DNA from 4 places in the Shewanella vesiculosa genome. Region 4 is predicted to be linked to each of the others. Evidence: predicted binding sites of a transcription regulator. Region 4 holds the regulator's gene; each other region holds the start of a gene.

Region 1 (5,717 bases), on a different contig from region 4:
AATTTACTGGCCACAGGATCTGACACCATGTATTCAATACTGTCCGACAACACCAATGCGACCGTATCAAATTTACCACGCCTTAAAGATTGCGCGGCTTTATTAGGTCCAAAATATCCTAGCTCGTTGCAGGCAGCGAGAATGTCTGTGCGGCGTTTTTCCGACAACTGATCTGGACGATTAAACGCATTAGATACCGTCGCATTCGACACACCTAATTCTTTGGCAATACTTTTTAATGTCCAATGCTTGGAGTCTGGCATAACGGGTCCGTTTACGTCGTGGTTTTAGCCTAAACAGCTATTTATAACATGAATATATCGATGCTAAGCGGTGAAAACAACCCAAGCAATACTTCAGATGCAGGCCTAGGATTGAAGCAAATAAACGGCACCAGCTGTTAAACTGCTGCCAAATTATAAATGGTCTTGCTGTTGAGCATGTTCGACCAGACTGGCTATCGACATGTTTTGTTCAAACGTTGGATTGTCTATGCGTTTTGCAAACCAGAAACGAGGCTTCCAATAGATATTATTCAAACTCGAAATTTTTACCCCTTTTTTAGTCGAGGCATGTAAAAAACGATCATTGCCCATGTAAATACCGACATGATGAACCGTCCGAGTGGTTTTAAAAAAAACTAAATCGCCGGTTTGTAACTGGCTGCGCGGCACGTCTTTACCCAAAGTCCCTTGTGAATTCACTGTGCGAGGTAGTTTGTCGCCGACAATGTTCAGGTAGGCCAAATACACAAACCCTGAACAATCTACGCCATTTCGGCTCAGGCCACCTAAACGATATGGCGTACCTTTCCATTGATTATGAAAACTTAACAGGCTTGACTCGCTCCACTTGGGCGCTGCTTGCTTAAGCATGGGTGGAACTACCACAGGCTTAGGTGCGATAACCACTTGCGGACTAGACGCACATGCCGACAGCAGTAAAACCAAACAACTAAGTAATAATCTTTTAGCCAATTAACCCTACTCCAAACACCGAAAAAACCGCTCTATATAGCAATATTGTTTTCACAATACACGCTCAAAATCACTGCTGCAGCACTTGAATCTATCGAGTCATCATCTGCATACACTGCACTAAAGCTCGCTTAGCAGCCATTTTATCGACTTTAATTTGGCAGCGTAGCATAGTTCCTTGCCAGTTCGCCCAAAAAACACTCGCTAGTGTTAATGCTGGCAAGTCTGTACGGATATGGCCTTGCAGCTGCCCCTGCTCGATAAGCGCACTCAATAAGCCCAACCATTGATCATAAAGGTGGTTTAAGGTTTGATGCAATAAAGGCGCTTTGCTACTGACTTCAACCATTAAGTTACCCATTAAACAGCCACGAGGCTCACTGCCACTAAACAGCTCATCAATGAGTTGATGATACCCATTAAGCATTGTTGATAAATTAGTTTTAAAATTTACGCTTGAATCGATAGCAATAGGTTGAATACGTAATTGAAAATAATGTTCGGCAACGGCTGCCGCAAACGCCTCTTTACTGGCAAAGTAATGGTAAAAAGACCCTTTAGGAATACCGACCTCGTCGAGAATTAATTTAATGCCCACGCCACTATAACCGTGTAACGCAAAAAGCTTTTCGCCTACGGCGCATATTGATTGTCTACTTGCTGCACTTTTGTTCATTGAGCCTCCATTTCAATGACAGGATAAACAAGAATAGACCAGTCGGCTAACTTTAGTTGCTAATAATCAAAATATAGTGACTTATTGCCTATTTTAGGCATAAAAAAACCAGCCCAAAGGCTGGTTTAAAGATTATCAATAGATTACTGAGTGACACGTAACTTATTAACAACATCTTTTACGTCATCAGTATTTTTGGCAATCATTAAAGCTAAATCACGTTCAGCATCACTCGATACCGAACCTTTTAATGTTACCACGCTATTTTTTACCTCAACGTCAATATCGGTACCAGATACGTCGGCTGAGAATAATAGTCGCGTTTTGACTACGGTAGCGACTTTTGAATCGGTGAGGGTTTTAGCGAGATCATTAGTGTCTTTATCGCTATCAGGCTTCATTACCGACAATTCATTATTGACGTCTTTAACGCCATCTAAGCTTTTCACTAATTCTCCGGCAAGTGCCTTATCAACACTACTGTTAACTTTACCTGTTAGGGTCACATTGCCATCATGTACGTCAGTATTAATATCGAATGAATTCAAATTAGTATTTAACAAAAGTGTGGTTTCAGCTTTACCATCGATCCACGCATCTTTTGCATCATCTTGCCAATCTTGTGCTGCACTTGCACCGAATGCCATTGAACCTAACATGATGCTCATTACTACAGATAATGTGGTCTTTTTCATAAAGATTTCCTCCGTTGTTAATATCAAGGATTATAATGCGCGAATCATGCCAACAATTATAACCACATGTAAAATAACAACTAATTAAATTTTTTCATTGCTATGATGACTTTTAATAGTAATGTTATCGGACTTTTTTACCGATACTAGGTAAATTTTTCCTCATGGCAATCAAGAGTGGCTTAACCTCGACTAGACTTAAAAGGTGACGAAGCGAACATCAACAAAAAACGCCTGAGAATCAACATTATCAGGCGTTTTTATTACCCGCAGACTAATTACCTGCAACGGAAAGGTGTTTCATGGTATCAAAACTCATCTGTAGCCAAGCAATGCCTTCGGCAAGTTGCCCTGCGACACGCTTATTTTTAGTTTTTTTAGCGGCGTACTTTAATTGAGTTAATACTTGTTGCTCAGTTTCAACCAATACTGCAATCACCTGCGGTAATGGTTTATCCTGTATCAGGTGTTCGGCCTTAGCATAGTGTTTATATGAAGATTGTTGGTGAAAGGTTTTACTGTCCATAGGTCTTGCTTGGCTGGATCGCATCAACGTAAATAATGGTGTTAAACGCGTTAGCATGCATTTTCTAATGTCAGCCATATGGATAAAAACCCGCTTAATGTTGTAATCGTCGGCCCCTAGTATTGCTTGGGCATAAAATTGCTCGCCCTCTTGGCATAAATCAATCGCTTCATGCAAAAGCCACACATCGGACTCAACTTGTTCGTCTCGAGTATATGATTTCAACGCAAATCCTCCTGTATTCGATAATTTAACTAGTACTTTGCTCTATAGGTTGTATAACCTATAGAGATCCAGCACATATTATGTAAGCAAAGCCTAAACATAAGCACGTCTGCACATGGACAAAATTTAATTAACCATCTGATTATTAGTGTTATTATAATATTTTGTTACACGTTAATGGCCTAACAACACTGAATGATTGTCTTTAGTTGTCACACGACACCCGAGACAAACATTGGACTACATACCACAGGGAGTGAATCGGCATGCCACGTCCAACACTTTTTTACCATTTACACCGTCAAGAAGGTGAAGCTCGTCTACTTGCTTTACCAAGTAGCCAGCACTTTAATAAGATTGCCAGCTCAGTTGACCAGTCCTGGTTAGACCAACTAAAGAGTAACTCAATAGACGTTGCTATCATTGAACTGTCACAATTAAGCCAACAAGAATACGCTGAGCTAACTGACAGTTCGATAATGTCTGATATTGAGCTCATCTTCTTAACCGAAGGTAAGCCAAATCCCAACTTAGATCATTTAATGTCAAAAACGGCTGGTTATCATTTTCGCCAGCCTTACGATGCTGATGTGATTAACGACACGCTAGAAGACTTTGCCCGAGACTTCAAATCGCAATCGACTAAGCAAAAACAGCCTTTTTCGAGTGAACTAGACCAATATGGTTTATTGGTTGGTTCATCGCGTGCGATGCACAAGTTATATCGCACTATTCGTAAAGTCGCTGTCACCGAGAGCAACGTGCTCATCGTTGGTGAAAGCGGTGCAGGTAAAGAGCTCGTTGCCAATACTATTCATTTGGCTAGTCATAGAGTCGACGAACCCTTTATCGCAATTAACTGTGGTGCATTAAGCCCTGAACTGGTCGACAGCGAACTGTTTGGCCATGTAAAAGGCGCTTTTACTGGTGCTCATCGAGATCACCGTGGTGTATTTGAGCAGGCAGAAGGCGGCACCTTATTTCTTGATGAAGTCACCGAAATGCCGTTAGAACACCAAGTAAAATTACTACGCGTACTCGAAAATAATGAATATCGCTCAGTGGGCTCACAACATCTTAAAAAAGCCAATGTTCGTATTATTGCCGCCACTAACCGCGATCTAGCCGACGCTATTGATGCGGGTCATTTTCGCGAAGACTTATATTTTCGTTTAGCGCATTTTCCCATCCAAGTGCCACCATTACGCAACCGTAACAACGACATAAGTGGACTCGCACAGCACTTTTTGGCATATCGAAACACAGCTGAAAAACTCACAAAAATGTTTTCAGATGATGCACTTAATCTGATCCAACAACAAAAATGGCCTGGTAATGTCCGCGAATTGAAACACGCTATTGAACGTGCATATATTCTGGCAGAAAACGAAATTTTACCGAGCCATATCATGGTGTCATCGCTAGAACCTTCAACAGAGCCGTTAACTGACGGCGTACAAATACCTGTGGGCATGCGCCTCGACGAACTAGAAAAAGCTGCAATTTATCAGGCCCTTGATGAATCTATGGGCAATAAAAATGAAACTGCAAAACAATTAGGTATCAGCGTTAAAACCCTTTATAACAAGTTAAGTAAATACCAAGACCAAACGAGTCCAGACGAACCTTAACAGCGTGCTAAGTGATTAAATGTGTTTGCTCGCTTGAGGCAGCAACACATTTAATGACTTAGGTTTAACCTTGATGCATAAATCTTCAGACTCAAATAACTCACCATCAATAACATATTTGCACAACGAGTCCGTGCTCAACTGAATCGTCTTAGCTTGCTCATGATGAATTCCACTCTGCTGATCATCTTCACGCTCGCCTGTTAATCCGGCAAATAATAGCTCGGTCATACTCAATAATTGTTGTGGTGATGTCTCACTGGACTCAATCCAAGTAATGTCTAACAAACCATCGGTAATATTGGGTTCACCATTTCCTTGGGCTAATACACTGGTGAATGGCGCCGCATTGGCAATCACTAAACTCGTGGTGTTAATCATTTGAATATCACCACTATCAAGCTGTAATTTCATCGACAAAGGCTGATTTTCATCTATCGCCTCCCACAAACCATTAAGGTAAGCCAACTGTCCGAGCTCATTTTTGCGGTCACGATCGGCTTTCTGTATCATTTTCCGCTCAAAGCCCAAGCCCGCTAGCAACAACATCAATTGCTCATTACACATGGCAGTATCTATGCGCTGAGAATAACCTTGAATCAAAATATCAAGCGCTTGCGATACCGGTACTAACTTACTGGTGATACCAAACAAGGTGTGACTAAGTGCATTAGTGGTGCCCATAGGAATAATGCCTAGGTAAATATCACTGTCGACAATCACCGATGCCACCTCGTTAACTGTGCCATCTCCACCACAAGCAACAATAATATCAGCACCCTGTTTTTTGGCATGTTCGGTTAGTTGCACCGCAGACTTGTCTTTAGTGGTATATAAGACTTCAAGCTGAAAATAATCGCTCAAGGTTTGAGTTATATGATCGGCTTCATCATGCCACTTACCGCCACCTGACACTGGGTTCACAATCAACCAAGCGCGTTTATGGATATGAATTTGATTCAGGCGATGCATTTTTTCGACGGCCGC
Region 2 (5,717 bases), on a different contig from region 4:
CCCAGTGTTTATTCAATATGAAAACCACTGACGAAAAACTGGCTAATCATCCACACCACACGCTGATCACCACAGATGTTGAACTGGCACAAAAAGTTGCTCAAGCAAAATCGATACTCGCTGAGTGCAAAGACATCAATAGCCAAAATGCCAGTTTAATTGAACTCAATATCGCCAGCCTCAATAGATTCGCACAAGCATTACAAGCTAGCCGCAACGCTTCAAGCTTGACCTACAATGACAAAGGCAAAACGTCGACCATTTCAACGCTAGGGAATGACTTTTCAGCCTAGCGTTAAAATCTTGGTGGCAAGCCATACGAGCGATAACAAGCCAAGTGCCACCGTGAGCGCAGTGCTCGCTTGTTATCGTTTCTTCCTAGCAGGAGATTTATTGAGCGAGCATGGCCTCAAGTAAACTTTGTTGCGCAGGATGTTCACCTAACCAAATCTTAAGTAATGCCTGACGAAATGCTTCACCAGCAATATCCCCCTGAGCCTTGCCATTTTTAATGCTGCTGACGCCCTTGCCTTTTTGAGTCACAAAAGTGAATCGATCACCTTCAACCATCTCGTCAGCAAACAACTGGGTAAAATGTTCAATATCTTTGGCAATAGAATGAGTGTCACCGTCGGTAGCAGCATCAAAACCGTCAGTAATTGCATCACGCATTTTATCTGAGGTAATCATTCCAGAGGTAATGGTTAACTGTATAACCGCAATCGGCTGCGCCAATACATCATCTAAGGTTTGCACTTTTGTCGGTAAATACAAACTGCCCACATATAAGTCAATAAAAAACTTGCTGCGCACTCCTGCGCCATTCAGTATTAATGGTTGCTCAGCAACCGTCATTTGCTCTACCACATCAATATCGCCAATCACTTTAGCGTGTGCGAATGACGGCAGCATCAACACTAAACCCATACCCATTAAAGCTAATAACTTCATATAAACTCTCTAAAAAAACGCCACAAAAATAACCACAGAAAGAATAAAAAGTGGTTTTATGCCTGGCAATATATACCGCAACCAAATCACATACTAAAACTCAGCGATTAACCGTTAATTGCTTATTTGCCGAGTATTGCACTTCGAGGTTGAATAAGGGGTTAACCACGAACACCTAACTTAAATTGGCCATTCTGATTAAACATCAACGCTTGCTTGTGCTTAGGTGAAATTAAAATTGGACCATCATCGAAAAACAAGAAGCACTTCCAATTACGCACAAAGACATCCCAACGCGTTTCAATGATTTGGTACTTTTCATAACAAAAATACACCACCACATCATCAGGCCATTGAATATGTGTACTAACAGCTTCAGGCATCGCGTTGTCCAGTGAGTCCCACGCCGATTGCCAATGTTCTGTTGCCGTCCAAGCGTCTTGCTTTATTGGCCAATCGCCTTTCTCAAATAATTCCGCCCGACTGCTCTTATTGCTTATCCACTTATCCCACACTTCCATGGCACTTTTATCGGTCAGTGGTTTAATCAAGGCCTTATCATCATCTGATACAGGCAAATCTTTATGGTTAAAAATCCACTTACGCTTATAAAGATCAAACGGAATATATGAATGTGACAAACAACTGCTCCTAGCAATAAAAAATGAAGCACAATTATAGCGCTAAAGCCGATCAGACTGCGATAGTGATAAACACAAATGATGAGATGATTTGTTAAAAAGATTAATGCTGTAGTTAAAAATATTGATACGAGTAAATATCTTAATTCTGGTAAGGGACAATGAAATAAATCAGATGATGAGAAAAGATTGAGAATGAGCATAGAAGTAGTTTATATGGTCTCCCCACAGGGACTCGAACCCCGATCGGCCGCTTAGGAGGCGGCTGCTCTATCCTGTTGAGCTATAGAGAGACCCAGTGATTATACTGAGTTTATAATCGAATTAAACCTTTTAAATTTAATTGCTTAATTAACAACCAACTAGTTCTTAATCGCAATGTCATTCACTTGAATATTATAAGCACTGTCGATACCGTCAAAGATTGCCGTTGAACTGTCTTCGGTCACTTGTTCGATAACCACATTAGCCCGACTTTTAGTCGCGATAGCGCGCATAGAGTTGAATCTGTCTGGGATGTTTTTCTGCAGGACGATTTGGAACTTATCACCCATTTTAACGCCATTTTTACGGCCTAAATTGATGATAATGCGATCACCATCTCTTGCCACAATTTGGCCTAGTAATGGTCGGCAATTGAGTTGCTTATCTAACGACATAACGCTTTGTTGTAAAATATCACTGATCGCCTGGCCATAAGATGATCGCCAAAAGCGTTGATTAGCTGGTGAAACTATTTCTTGTCGTTCAAATTCCCAAGGCGCTGATGTCGCAAATGATTCTGACCAGACCACTTCACCGCTAATGCCATGATAAAGAGTTAATTTAAGGATAAATTGCCTCAGTGGATCATCTTCTACAAAGCCCAAATAACTGCTTTGTACTGGTTCAGTTGAAATATCAATAATTTCGGGCTGCAGCAAATATTGGCTGTCGGTAAGTTCACCTAACCAACTGGGTATGCGGTTACCTCTAAAATTGACCAATTGATTGGTATTATCAATTTTCTCATCTGCATGTAGCCTGGCAAAACTGTATCGCGATTGCGCGTTAATCGCTTTGCCTAATTGTTCGGTGATGCGCTCTTCAAAGTGGGCTAATTGACCATAGCGTAATTGTTCACGTTCTTGTAAATAAGCTTGAGGCAGCATAATCGCAGCTTTGAGTGATTGGCTTTTACATTGGGCATCGGGCTCTTGTTCGCTAAGCTCAAGCTGTAAAATGACAGTAATAGTATGCTCGCTGATCATTTCACTCATTAATTCAACATTATTGGCCGAGCCCATACGCTGCATTTGAAAAGTATCTTGAGTAAGCCGTCCTTGATTAATTTGTTGTTCGCTAGAAAAGTTAACTCCCGCTTTTAAACTGGCATAATTTAATGCTTGGCTGATAGCGTCTTCGCGAGCTTTATCAATATCGCCATTAACAATTTTGGCTTTGCCAGTCACTTCAATTTGTTCAGCAAATGCAGACATTGTCACTAGCAAGCCACTTGCACATAATATGGCTATGACAGCAAGATGACTAAAGGGATTAGCTCGGTTAGTAGGGCTGTGTCGGATCAGCATACGATGTCCTAATGTCAAAAAAACGTCTATTTGGCCTAATAAAATGAATTAAGCTTACTCTATATTTTACAAAGCAAAAATTGTGCCTATAACCGCTTTAATAGTTTTTTTTAGATGTAGGGTAATTATAGTAAAGCTTCTAACGCATTTGCCGATATAAAGGAACGAATATTAAAGAGTAAAAAATTGACCTTAGTTACCGATAAATAAGGCGATAAAATGACTCATTTATACCAAGACTTGCGGCATTTTTGTAAGAGGAATTATTATGATTAATAGGCTTGTTGTCCCCACGGTCATACTGGCGTCATTGACGTTAGTTGCATGCACCCAAACGCCTAATGCTGCCAATAATCTTGCCTTTAGTAATAACGGTAAATTTGTCAAAGTGGTCGATGAAGATCAGGTTTATCAGCACAAGCTAGCTTATGATATACAAGCTGTTGGAATATCGCCTAAGGGCCAGGTCAATGTGTGGGCAGAAAAGTTAGTCAACGAATTAGTATTGCAAAATGATGCCCTTCGCCCTGATGAACCACTGCTCATTTCTACGCCGGTAATGGCCAGCAATTTAAATACATCCAATGAGTTAGGCCTTCAATTACAGCAAGGATTGCTTGCTGCATTCCATGCACATGAGTTTAATTTGGTTGATTTAAACGTCGCAACCAATTTACGCGCAACAGAGCAAGGTGAATTTATGTTGAGCCGAAACTGGGAGCTGTTGCGTTCCGATTTACCGGTAGCGCACGTTTTGGTATCAACCATGACCTTAACACCTGAAGGAATCGTCTTTAACGGCCGGATAGTGAATGTGACCAATAATAGAGTGGTTTCTGCGGTGCAATCATTTGTGGCGGCGTCGAGCTTATCGGGATATTTACAACCTTCTGAAATGATTGAATCGCGTAATGGTTTACTGTATCGCCACGAAAATAAGGGCGACAGTCGTTATACTGTATTAGGAGATAAGCTATGAAGTCGTTAATGTTAATTGTGTTGGTACTGTTAACTGGCTGTGTAAGCAAGGATAAATATGTCCAGTGGGAAACCGAAGCTCCAGCCTCGTTCCCTACCCTAACCGCAATTGGTTATGCACCCTTAGCGACTCAGCCAAGCAAAGAACCATCGCATCGTATTTTAATGGCAATGCAAGCATCAAAAATTGCTGCATATCGTGAGTTAGCAGAGCAAGTGTATGGCCAAAAGATTACCGCAAACAGCGACGTGAGTGAGTGGTTATTAACTGACGACAACGTTAAGTCTAGCGTGAGTGGCATTATTCGCGGGGCTAAAGTGGTAAAAACCTACCCAGCCGGTGAGTTTTATGTCACTGAGTTAGCACTTGATTTTAAACAAGTATGGCAGTTATACGAACAACAAAATCGCCCTAAGCGGGTAAAAGAAGTGACTTACTTCTAGGGCCGATTTGCATTAGTAGTTAAGACGATTTTATTAGATAAATGCTGAGTCGCTAGATTAACTTTTACAACAATGCCGCTGATATCAGCGGCATTTTTTATTGTATGGTTTACCACTAATCGTTAAAAGTTCAGTTTAAACACTAAACCGAATGCGGCTTGGTTTTCCATGTCTTCAGTGACATCGGGATAACTTAACTGCATTTCACCGCCAAAATAGTAACCAGCATAAGCATTAAGGCTAACGTTAGTCGTTGCTTGCCAACCTGCGCGAGCAAAGCCTACCCATTCTTCAACTTCAATGGTTTTGTCATCGTCAGCAATTAAAAAACGCTCTGTTCGCATTGAGCTGCCCACGCCAAAATCCCAGTCACGATTATATTGATAACTTAACTCTAATCCTGCCGGGCCACTAAAACCAGCTTGGAACGGGTTAGCAAGTACCCACTTATCGCTTATCTGCCAACGTACGGCTAAATAAGGCAAGGTGCGCACTTCTGAAATATCATTTAAATATGCCACACCGAAACCAAGCATATTACCCGAATCAAAGCGGTACATCCCCGAGGCGACGACACCATAACTTTGTGCATTTGAAGATGATGCCGTATCAGCATAGGCATACTGTAATTTGGGTGCGATGAGAAACATCCAATGATTATCTAAGCGATACGATAGTGACAAACCGGCACTGTACTGATGGATGGTCGACCAAGGTTGAGTACTGCTGCGTAACAGGCTGTTTTGGTTAATATCCCAGTCATAATCGAGATTATCGTAGCCTAAGTTTGCCCCTATAGACCACTGACGATTAAGTGGCATGTTTGCCGAAAAACTGGTTTTCCATGTATCTCGTTGCAACTGATTAGGGTTAGCACTCTCTGCGCCTACATTAGCGGTGCCCGTTGATGTACGAGCAACAGTGAGTGAAAACGGTGAACGTTCTGGTGCCGCTAAAGCATGCTGACTTAACAGCAGACCCGATACGCACAATAATGACCGTACAGATAAATTCAGTGACTTACTCTGTGCCGGAGAAGAAATTACCTTAGTGTTGTAAAGCGTCATACTAATCTGCTTCCCTTCAAATAATGAAATAAACTGAATATTACTTTGGCTTAATTGCTCAAGTA
Region 3 (5,717 bases), on a different contig from region 4:
TGCTTTTATGATTTGTTAAACTCAAATAAAGTTTTATCGCTAAAGAAATAATATGAGAATAGATCCTAATATCGCATTAGTTTATAGCACTGATAAAGGTCGTATTGAACAACCTAAACCGCAAGTTGAAGTACCAAGCGGTGATGGTATCGTGCGGATTCACAAAGACAGTAAAGGCCGAAAAGGTAAGGGCGTTAGTGTGATTAAAGGGCTCGAGTTAGATGAAAAAGCCCTAAAAGAGTTAGCGCAAAAACTTAAGAAACAATGTGGCTGCGGTGGTACAGTGAAAGACTTCTGCATTGAGGTACAAACCGACAATCGCGAACAAATAAAATCCATATTAGAAAAGTTGAATTTCACCGTGAAATTGGCGGGTGGATAATACTAGTGCTTGTTGGTCTGTGGTGGTCAATATTTATTCGAACCCTTCGGGCAATCTTTTTAGCGGCTTTATACTGCATTATCGCTTGTTGATCTAGTATAACTACATCAACAAGCCTGCCTTGTGTGACATGGCTACAAATCGCGGTAAAAATCATCTTGAAAGACCAACAAGCCCAGGCTAACGCACTATTGGGGAGAGAATATGGATAGCTTAAAAGACCACTTTTTAATTGCCATGCCATCGTTAGATGATACATTTTTCGAACGCTCAGTGATCTACATTTGCGAGCATGATCAAAAGGGGGCGATGGGCATCATTGTTAACCGTCCAATAGGTTTGGAGATTGAAGAGCTGCTTGAGCAAATGGAGTTGTATTTATCGCCTGAGTTTTTATTCTCCCTCGACAGCCAAGTACTCATTGGTGGCCCTGTTGCTCCGGATCGAGGCTTTGTACTGCATACGCCGCAAAAACATTGGCTCAATAGTACTGAAATCAGTGAGGAGACAATGCTAACATCTTCGCGAGATATATTGGCCTCGATTGGCTCAGACAAGTCCCCAGAAAATTTTGTGGTAGCACTTGGTTACGCGGGTTGGAGTAAAAATCAACTGGAACAAGAGATTGCCGACAATACCTGGTTAACAATCAAAGCTTCGGCCGAGTTATTATTTAACGTAGAACCTGAACAAATGTGGCAGTCGGCCACCCAACAACTCGGTTTCGATATTTGGCAAATGTCGAGTCAAATAGGCCATGCTTAACAATAGTTCGCTGCGCTTCTAGGGCGGACTATGTCCTGCTAGGGGGCAGCTGCGCTGCTAAGATTTATAGAATCTAGCCGCGAAGCGTCCTAGCAGCGTAGCGCTCTAGGCTGTTACTTTTAAAGCGTCCTCTAAAGATTCAAACAAAGAGATACACATGCAACCACAAACCGTTTTAGGCTTCGACTATGGCACCAAAAGTATCGGTGTCGCTATCGGTCAAGCCATCACTGCCAGTGCCACGCCTTTATTATCGATCAAAGCGGTTGATGGCATTCCTAATTGGGATGATATCGACAAATTATTGAAAGAATGGCAACCTGATCTTGTGGTCGTTGGCTTGCCATTAAATATGGACGGCACTGAGCAAGAGATGACTCAACGAGCTCGAAAATTTGCTAATCGAATTAATGGTCGATTTGGTGTCAAGATTGCCACTCAAGATGAACGCCTAACCACTGCAGATGCCAAAGCGCGCTTATTCGAATTAGGTGGTTTTAAAGCATTAACCAAAGGCCAAGTGGATGCCGTGTCAGCGGTGTTAATTATCGAAAGTTATTTCGAAAACCAATTCTAACTTAATGCCCAGATGCTAGTGTCGCTTCGCTGCTAGGTCGTGACTGTGTCACTGCTAGTGTCGCTTCGCTGCTAGGTCGTGACTGTGTCACTGCTAGTGTCGCTTCGCTGCTAGGTCGTGACTGTGTCACTGCTAGGGTCGCTGCGCTACTAGGACGTGACTGCGTCACAGCTAGGGTTGCTTCGCTGCTAGGATTTTATAGGATCTAGCAGCGTAGCGTTCTAGCATCTAGGCTCTATAGCTTGCCATCACTTCATTTGCCCCAAAATGGTGCATTTTTTATTCATCGTTGCACATATCTTCTTATCTTGTTCAATACACCTTTCTACCTCATCTTTATTTTTAAATTAATAAAACCAACTATATCAATGATTAAAGTCTATTTGTGCTATTAAGGTGCAAACTTATTACGTTTGGCACATATCCTGAATCTATCTTAAGTAAATCGGATTAGATTAAGCGCGATAATGACTCATTCGCTATATTTATTACTTGTATAGCACTTAGCCGCGTAGCGTTCCTAGCAGTGACGAAGTCACGCCCTAGCGCCTAGAACCTCGCAGCGCAGCGATCTAGCAGGACGCAGTCCGCTCTATGCTTAGTTTCGTTCAATGATTGAAAAGGACTGGATATGACAACACGACCACTTATCTTTACTGACATAGATGGCACTTTACTTGATCATTTTGACTACAGTTTTAGCCATGCGATTGAAGTGATTGAAGCATTGAATGAACGGAAAATTCCGATTATTGCCAATACTAGTAAAACCTTTGCCGAAATGGAAAAGCTGCAACAAACCATTGGTTTTAATTCACCGTTTATTTCAGAAAATGGTGCGGCAATATATATCCCTATTGGTTACTTTGACCAACAACCACAAGACACATTTACCCAAGGGTATTATTGGGTAAAAGAGTTTTGTCAGCCGCGAGAATACTGGCTTGATTTGTTAACACAACATGCACAAGCATTTAACGATGACTTTATTGGTTTTTCATCTCTATCAGTTGAAGCATTATGTGAGATCACCGATTTATCGCCAGATAATGCCAGGTTGGCTTTGATTCGGAATTATGCCGAGCCAGTACTTTGGCAAGGCAGTGAAGCTAATAAACAAGTCTTTATTGAATTAATGACCCGTGTTGGTGCACATATTCTGCAAGGAGGACGCTTTCTTCATGTTGGTGGCGATACTGATAAAGGCAAAGCGATGCAATGGTTAGCTGGTGTCTATTCCAAGCAATATAACACTCCAGTGACCACCATTGCACTCGGTGACAGTGGTAATGACAACGCCATGCTCGAAGCTGCTGATCTGGCAATCCAGATCAAATCCCCTGTTCACGAGTTTCCTTCATTAGCGACTAAAAATCCCAGTATCAAAAGTAGTGAATTTGGCCCTAAAGGTTGGGCTGAATGCATTAAACAAACTCTACTGTCGTCATCGGCTGAATCACCTGTAAAGCAACTATCACTAGGAGGGGCGTAATATGGCCGATTTTTACCAAAATGGCATTGTTACCACAATGCATAATTTAACCCGACGTAGCCATGAAGAGCTGGAGCAAGATTTAATAACGTTTTCAAAAACGCGTCCGTTGGGACTCATTTTGCCATCCTTGTATTCAGAGCTAGAAGGTGATGCCCTTAAAGATATCGTCAGCAAATTAAAACAGGTGCCGTATTTATCCGAAATCGTGATTGGCTTAGATAGAGCCGATCTTAAGCAGTACAAACACGCGTTAAGCTTTTTTGGAGAATTACCACAGCATCACCGCATTTTGTGGAATGATGGCCCACGCTTACAAGCGCTGGATGCAAAATTACAGGCATTAGGATTAGCCCCCAAAGAGTTGGGTAAAGGTCGTAATGTATGGTATTGCATGGGCTATATTTTGGCTTCAGGCAAAACGGAATCGGTTGCGTTGCATGATTGCGATATTGTCACTTACGAAAAGTCATTGCTGGCTCGTTTACTTTATCCTGTAGCCAATCCACAGTTTAATTACGAGTTTAGTAAAGGCTATTACGCGCGAATTTCAAATGGGCAAATTAATGGTCGAGTGTCACGCCTATTAGTTACGCCGTTGATTAAAGCGCTTAAAAAAGTAGTCGGTTATAACGAATATTTAGAATACATGGACAGTTTTCGTTATCCATTAGCAGGTGAGTTTTCATTTAGACGAGACGTGCTCAATGACCTGCGTATTCCAAGCGACTGGGGCTTAGAAATTGGTGTGCTATCAGAAATGCAGCGCAATTATTCCCATAACCGCATTTGTCAGGTCGACATTGCTGATAATTACGACCATAAACATCAAGACTTATCATTGGATAATGAAGAAGCTGGTTTGTCTAAAATGTCGATTGACATTACCAAAGCCTTTTTCCGTAAACTGGCGACGCAAGGACATACTTTCAGCAACGAATCCTTTCGAACAGTCAAGGCGACGTATTACCGCATTGCACTCGATTATGTCGAAACCTACCATAACGATGCCATCATGAATGGCCTGACCACGGACATTCATTTAGAAGAAAAAGCGGTAGAAATGTTTGCCCAAAATATCGTTACAGCAGGGCAACGCTTTTTAGATAATCCAATGGAAACTCCGTTTATGCCAACCTGGAGCCGAGTGGTGAGTGCCATGCCCGATGTACTTGAGCAGCTTAAAGACGCAGTTGAGGCCGACAACGCTGAGTTTAGTTAACGTAAACGATTAACTAGGACACTTTATGTCAGTAATGGATGGATTACAGCAAAAGCTGCAGCAACAACTTAGCTGCATTTATAATGATATCGACATTAATATCAGCCTGTCAGCATTGGCAACTCAGCTTATTGATATCATGCGTATCACAGAGTATTGCCAAGTACCTGAGCCTTTTGCAAATCATTGGTCTGAAAAAGACATCATAATGATCACTTATGGTGACAGTGTGATCCAACAAGGCGAGCGACCACTCACCACACTGGCACAATTTATCGACAGCTATCTAAGTTGCATCAATGCAGTGCATATTTTACCCTTTTTCCCTTACAGTTCAGACGATGGCTTCTCAGTTATTGATTATTCAAGCGTCAACGAAGGGCTAGGTTCGTGGGCAGACATTAGTGCTATTGCCAGTAAACGGAGGTTAATGTCAGATTTAGTGATCAATCATTGCTCTAGTCGGAGCTTATGGTTTGAGAATTTCTGTAAAGGTGAGGGTATAGGTCATGATTACTTTTTTACTGCCAATCCAAATGATGACTTAAGCGCTGTCGTTCGGCCAAGAACCTCAGCATTATTAAGACCAACAGAAACACCTAACGGGACTCAACATGTGTGGTGCACCTTTAGCCATGATCAAGTTGATTTTGATTTTCGCAATCCACAAGTATTAATCGAGTTTGTGCGCATCATTCGTCAATATTTAGATGCCGGCGTGAGTATTTTTCGCCTCGATGCGGTGGCTTTTTTATGGAAAATAGTCGGTAACAAATCCATCAACTTAGCGCAAACCCATGAGGTGGTGCGTTTATTGCGGACCCTGATCGAGCATGCGCAGCAAGATGCCATTATTATTACCGAAACCAATATCCCCAACACTCAAAACTTAACTTACTTTGGTAATGCTAACGAAGCACATTGCATATATAACTTTTCCTTGCCACCTTTGTTGATCAACAGCCTTATTACTGGTAGCTGTTTGTATTTAAAGCGTTGGCTTATGAGCATGCCGCCTGCTCAAGATGGCACCACTTATTTTAATTTTATTGCTTCTCATGATGGTATTGGTTTACGTCCAGCGGAAGGCTTACTAGAAGATGATGAGATTGATACTCTGGTCGAGACAATGAAACTGTTCGGTGGCCAAATTTCATCCAGAACCACAGAAGATGGCCAGCAAAAACCTTATGAAATGAACATCGCCCTGTTTGATGCACTTCAAGGCACCACCAAAGGCAAGGACTCATGGGGGATGCAACGTTTCGTGTGCGCGCAT
Region 4 (5,717 bases):
CAACCGATCGGGGCATTAAACATGCTCGATATGGTTAAAGCGGGAGTCATTTAATCATGTCAGAATCAACCACCAGCCACCAAGGATTTTACGGCCCTATCAGCAATGATATTTGGCAACGCGCTCAAAAAATCAAACTGTTAATCTGTGATGTCGATGGGGTATTTTCAGATGGTCGAATTTATCTCAGTAACGCTGGCGAAGAACTCAAAGCGTTTCATACTCGCGATGGTTATGGTGTTCGATCTATCCTGACAAGCGGAATGCACGTTGCCGTCATTACTGGCCGCAAATCAAAGATTGTCGAAACTCGCATGACCGCGTTAGGTATTAAACATATTTATCAAGGTATTGATAACAAGTTTGAGCCATTTGAACAACTCCTATCACTGTATAATGTCAGCGCAGACGAAGTCGCTTATATTGGCGATGATATGGTAGATCTCCCAGTTATGAAAGCAGTTGGTCTTGCCGTGTGTGTCGGTGACGGGCACCCATTTGTTAAGCAACATTGCCATATGACCACCTCTCTTAATGGTGGCCATGGCGCGTTACGAGAACTCACTGATTTACTGCTTTTAAGCCAAGATAAATTTGCCAGTGCTCATGGTATGAGTATATGAATAGAATCACTCTAGGTATTGTGGCTTTTTTTGGACTTGCTTTTTTCCTCTACTGGCAAGCGCAAATAAAACGCAGTGAAATGGATGCTGTGAAAGTTCGTGGTATTGAACGTCCAGACTTTGTAGCGGATAACCTACGCACCACAGAATTTAATAAACTCGGTTTAATTGCTAGTCGAGTCAGTGCCGAACACATGGAGCATTACGCCTCAAGTGACATTACTCACTTTACTAAACCTGTTTACCTCATTTACCCTGAAAACGGCCAAGCGCAATGGCAATTAAGCGCAGATAGAGGCCAATTGAATAAAAATACCAGCCAAGTCATATTAGAAAATAATGTTATTATTGATGCCATTAATATAGAAGAACCCCTGCAGTCACTCAGTACCCAAGCTGTTTCGGTGGATTTAACCACTATGATCGGCACCTCACAAGAGATGGTGTACATCAAAGGTAAAGGGTTTATTATTCAAGGTTTAGGTCTACATGCTGACTTGAATTCGCAAAAATTATCGCTACTCAGCCAGGTAGAAGGAACATATGAGCCACATTAATCGCCTCAACACTCACGCCAATGTTATGTTATTTGGCAGCATATTTTGCCTGCTGAGTTTACCTACCATAGCGAAACAAGGTGATCTTCAACAAGAGTTGAAAATTGCCTCAGTAAGCCAGTCTGCTGACATTAAAAATAATCAAATTGTTTTTAATGGTCCTGTTACCGTTACTCAAGGCACTATTAACATTAATGCTGATGAGTTACGGGCGTTTACTCCCGAAAACAGTACCAGTAAAAAACTCATCGCTATAGGTAACCCTGCAACGTTTTCACAAGAGTTAGACGACGGTCAAATTGGTACCGCCAGTGCCAACGAAATAAGCTATGATCTTGCTACCACTACACTGACATTGACAGGTAATGCCAAACTGGATCAATCTGGTAGCCAAGTAACCGGTAACCGTATTAAGTACAACATTAACGCTCAAGAGCTGATTGCTGAAAGTACTGGTACAGGGAAAGATCGCGTTATTACTATTATTCAACCTGAGAATTTCCAAGACGAGACTGCACCAAAGCAAAAGCTCCCTGAAATTCCTGTTAAAAAGCAGATCAAACCATGACCCAAATAACCCTAACGGCTGAAAATTTAGCTAAAAGCTATAAAACTCGTCAGGTTGTTAAAGATGTGAGTTTAACCGTTAAAACAGGCCAAATTGTTGGTCTTTTAGGCCCCAATGGTGCAGGTAAAACAACCACGTTTTATATGGTTGTCGGCTTAGTGCAAAGCGATAAAGGTCGGATCTTAATTGATGATGACGATTTAACCGCCGACCCAATGCATCTTAGAGCTCGCAAAGGGATTGGTTACTTGCCGCAAGAAGCCAGTATTTTTCGCAAACTGACCGTATACGACAATATTATGGCCGTATTGCAGACTCGCAAAGAACTCACTACCGACCAACGGATTGAGCAAGTAGAGCATTTACTAGAAGAATTCCATATCACCCATATTCGCGACAGCCAAGGCATGTCGTTGTCTGGTGGGGAACGTCGTCGAGTAGAGATAGCGCGCGCGCTGGCCGCTAATCCTAAATTTATTTTGCTCGATGAGCCTTTTGCGGGGGTTGACCCTATTTCTGTCATCGACATAAAAAAAATCATTCAACAGCTTAAAAACCGCGGCTTAGGGGTATTAATTACCGATCATAACGTACGTGAAACCTTAGACGTCTGTGAGCGCGCTTATATTGTCAGCCAGGGCAATTTAATTGCCGAAGGCACACCTGATGAGATATTGAGTAATCAACAAGTTCGGGCTGTGTACTTAGGTGAACAATTCAAGCTATAGTTACTTTACTGGCCTTTTAGTCTATCTAACTCATTTCATTGAACGATATCTAAATAGCGTTAAATGTCATTGATGTATGTGACAATCGATTACAGTTTTCGAGATTGTCATTTTTATGGAAATCATCTAGGGATAAGCGGTAAATGAAAGCGTCACTCCAACTCAAAATGGGTCAACACTTAACCATGACCCCTCAATTGCAGCAAGCGATCCGCTTACTGCAATTATCGTCATTGGAGCTACAGCAAGAAATCCAACAAGCATTGGACTCAAACCCATTGCTTGAAATAGAAGATGAGTTTTCTCAAGCAAAAGACTCAGTAAAAGAAAGTCGCGACCAATCGGACACCGACTTTAGTGACAACAGCGTGGTCAATATAGAAAAAGACACCTCAACAGTCGACACAGCAGAATCCATGACCAAAGAAACCATGGATGATTTAGCTATGGATACCACATGGGATGAAGTGTACACCGCCTCACCAATGTCAGGTTCAGGCAGTGCTAGCATGCGCGATGATGATATGCCATTCCAAGGTGAAACGACTGAAGGCTTATATGAGCATTTAGAGTGGCAAAAAAATCTCACGCCATTTTCTGACACAGATCGAGCAATTGCTACCGCGATCATTGATGCCATTGATGAACGCGGCTATTTAACCCAAAGCACTGAAGATATTCTCGAAGCCATGGGTGATGAAAGTGTTGAACTAGATGAAGTTGAAGCGGTATTAAAACGTATTCAACACTTTGATCCCGTTGGTGTTGCCGCACGAGATTTAAGCGAATGTTTATTCATTCAATTAGCCCAATATGCCGACACAACCCCACATATAGACAATGCCCGTCTGCTCATTAAAGACTATTTAGATTTAATTGCTGGGCGCGATTTTAGATTATTGATGCGCAAAACCAAGCTCAAAGAAAACGAGTTGCGTGACGCAATCACCTTAATCCAGTCACTTAACCCTCGCCCGGGCTTGTTAGTCACCGCTATTGATGACGAATATGTTATTCCTGATGTAACCGTACTAAAGAAGAATGGCCGTTGGGTTGTAGAGTTAAACCCAGACAATATGCCTAAAATTGGCGTTAATCAACAATATGCAGCCATGGCTAGAAGCAGTAAAAACTCTGCCGATAGCCAATTTATTCGCGGTCATTTACAAGAAGCTAAATGGTTCATCAAGAGTATCGAAAGCCGCAATGAGACCTTATTGAAAGTCGCCAATTGTATTGTGCAATTTCAGCAAGGTTTCTTTGAATATGGTGAAGAAGCCATGAAACCTATGGTGCTCAATGATATTGCTGAAGCAGTAGAAATGCATGAATCAACTATTTCACGGGTTACCACTCAAAAATATATGCACACACCACGTGGGCTATTTGAATTAAAGTACTTTTTCTCTAGCCATGTCAGCACCGACGATGGCGGAGAATGCTCATCTACCGCTATTCGTGCTTTTATCAAAAAACTGGTTGCAGCAGAAAACCAGCAAAAGCCATTAAGTGACAGTAAAATGGCCCAACTGCTGGCAGATCAGGGGATCAACGTTGCGCGTCGTACGATTGCAAAATACCGCGAAGCGATGCTCATTCCGCCCTCAAACCAACGTAAGAGTTTATAACCTACAAGGCAACGGAGGATTTTTATGCTTATCAATATGACAGGTAGAAATATCGACATTACCGAATCTTTACGTGAATACGTTCAAGGTAAATTTTCAAAGCTTGAACGACACTTCGATCAGATCAATAATGTACACGTTGTGCTCAATGTAGAAAAATTACAACAAAAAGCAGAAGCTAAAATCAACCTTAATGGTGCAGAGATTTTTGCCATGTCAGAAAGCACTGATATGTATGCTGCAATAGACGCCCTGATCGATAAACTCGACCGTCAGGTAATTAAACACAAAGAGAAGTATACAAAACACTAACGATGGAACTTTGTACCATTCTGCAGCCGGAATGCACTACCTGTGCCACACCGGGCAGTAAGAAAAAAGTACTGGAACTCATCAGCAATTTAGTCGCTGCCCAGTACCCACCCCTATCTTCGCAAGAGGTTTTTGAAAGCCTATTAGCGAGAGAGAAAATGGGTAGCACAGGTATAGGAAATGGCATTGCGATACCTCATGGTAGATTAACGACCATAGAACATCCGATCGCAATATTTATTAAATGTGAAGAAGCCATTGCCTTTGATGCAATCGATAAACAGCCCGTGGATATTTTATTTGCTTTGTTAGTACCTGCAGATCAGTGCCAACAGCATTTAAGCACGCTATCAAGCGTGGCTCAAAAATTAAGCGATAAGCAAATATTGAAACAGCTTCGTAAAACTCACGACTCAACAGAACTTTATCGGGTTATTACTGCATGAAACTTGTCATAGTATCGGGACGTTCAGGCTCAGGAAAATCTGTTGCTCTAAGAGTATTAGAAGATCTAGGGTATTATTGTGTTGATAATTTGCCTTTACCACTGATTGGCATATTACTGGCTCAGCTCAAAGGTAATAATGATCTAGTGGCAATTAGTGTTGATGTACGCAACATTGCCGAGCAAGGTAAAGTCCTTCAAGATCAACTTGCCTTACTTGAACATGACACTGAAATTATTAGCTTCTTTTTGAATTCTAATGATAAAGTGCTACTCAAACGCTATAGCGAAACGCGTCGATTACACCCGTTATCTAAAAATCATATTTCACTGCAAGAAGCGATCATATTAGAAGGCCGTTTACTTGAGCCTATCGCAAAAATTGTTGATCATTATATTGACACCTCTGCCCTGAATATTTACGAATTAAGCGACCAAGTCAGGCAAATCTTGTTAGGTAGTGTCGATAAAGAGTTAGTGATTAACTTTGAATCTTTTGGCTTTAAACACGGTATGCCAACAGAAGCTGACTTTATGTTTGATGTGCGCTTTTTACCTAATCCGCACTGGGAAATAGCACTACGACCACTCACAGGTTTAGACGAACCGGTACAAGAGTTTTTAGGTCGGCAACCTCTAGTGAATAAGTTTATCTGGCAAATTGAAAACTTATTTGAAACCTGGATGCCGCATTTAGAACGTAATAACCGCAGCTATCTGACTATCGCCATTGGTTGCACCGGTGGCCAACATCGCTCGGTATATATAGCCGATCAATTAGCAAAAAGGTTTAGACATGGCAGTAAACATACAGTTAATGCTCGCCACAGAGAATTAAATTTAACTGATACTGACA

What was found. The regulator sigma-54, encoded in region 4, starts transcription at its own class of promoters, with help from an activator protein. The targets are predictions, from matches to a motif close to GTTGGCACGNNNNTNGNNT.
Region 1: the regulator sigma-54 is predicted to act here: its motif matches at 2,384-2,402, upstream of GW828_RS12450 (BON domain-containing protein).
Region 2: the regulator sigma-54 is predicted to act here: its motif matches at 3,235-3,253, upstream of GW828_RS13520 (flagellar assembly protein FlgT).
Region 3: the regulator sigma-54 is predicted to act here: its motif matches at 2,137-2,155, upstream of GW828_RS05615 (HAD-IIB family hydrolase).

What each region holds. Positions count from the first base shown of each region.
Region 1 is NZ_JAACSD010000011.1:17,396-23,112, reverse strand. Features, by position in the region: gene GW828_RS12465 (LacI family DNA-binding transcriptional regulator) at 1-263, opposite strand, end outside; gene GW828_RS12460 (C40 family peptidase) at 417-977, opposite strand; gene GW828_RS12455 (TetR/AcrR family transcriptional regulator) at 1,069-1,653, opposite strand; gene GW828_RS12450 (BON domain-containing protein) at 1,797-2,348, opposite strand; gene GW828_RS12445 (hypothetical protein) at 2,623-3,099, opposite strand; gene GW828_RS12440 (sigma-54 interaction domain-containing protein) at 3,366-4,730, shown strand; gene GW828_RS12435 (diacylglycerol kinase family protein) at 4,746-5,717, opposite strand, start outside.
Region 2 is NZ_JAACSD010000012.1:15,347-21,063, forward strand. Features, by position in the region: gene GW828_RS13500 (flagella synthesis protein FlgN) at 1-293, shown strand, start outside; gene GW828_RS13505 (chalcone isomerase family protein) at 391-951, opposite strand; gene GW828_RS13510 (DUF2947 domain-containing protein) at 1,113-1,592, opposite strand; tRNA gene GW828_RS13515 (tRNA-Arg) at 1,810-1,885, opposite strand; gene GW828_RS13520 (flagellar assembly protein FlgT) at 1,955-3,163, opposite strand; gene GW828_RS13525 (FlgO family outer membrane protein) at 3,432-4,142, shown strand; gene GW828_RS13530 (LPP20 family lipoprotein) at 4,139-4,585, shown strand; gene GW828_RS13535 (DUF6268 family outer membrane beta-barrel protein) at 4,708-5,652, opposite strand.
Region 3 is NZ_JAACSD010000005.1:199,064-204,780, forward strand. Features, by position in the region: gene yciH (stress response translation initiation inhibitor YciH) at 53-382, shown strand; gene GW828_RS05605 (YqgE/AlgH family protein) at 587-1,147, shown strand; gene ruvX (Holliday junction resolvase RuvX) at 1,305-1,724, shown strand; gene GW828_RS05615 (HAD-IIB family hydrolase) at 2,356-3,216, shown strand; gene GW828_RS05620 (glycosyltransferase family protein) at 3,218-4,438, shown strand; gene GW828_RS05625 (sugar phosphorylase) at 4,464-5,717, shown strand, end outside.
Region 4 is NZ_JAACSD010000004.1:206,863-212,579, forward strand. Features, by position in the region: gene GW828_RS03175 (KpsF/GutQ family sugar-phosphate isomerase) at 1-54, shown strand, start outside; gene kdsC (3-deoxy-manno-octulosonate-8-phosphatase KdsC) at 57-623, shown strand; gene lptC (LPS export ABC transporter periplasmic protein LptC) at 620-1,180, shown strand; gene lptA (lipopolysaccharide transport periplasmic protein LptA) at 1,167-1,748, shown strand; gene lptB (LPS export ABC transporter ATP-binding protein) at 1,745-2,476, shown strand; gene GW828_RS03200 (RNA polymerase factor sigma-54) at 2,620-4,104, shown strand; gene hpf (ribosome hibernation promoting factor) at 4,129-4,416, shown strand; gene ptsN (PTS IIA-like nitrogen regulatory protein PtsN) at 4,419-4,862, shown strand; gene rapZ (RNase adapter RapZ) at 4,859-5,717, shown strand, end outside.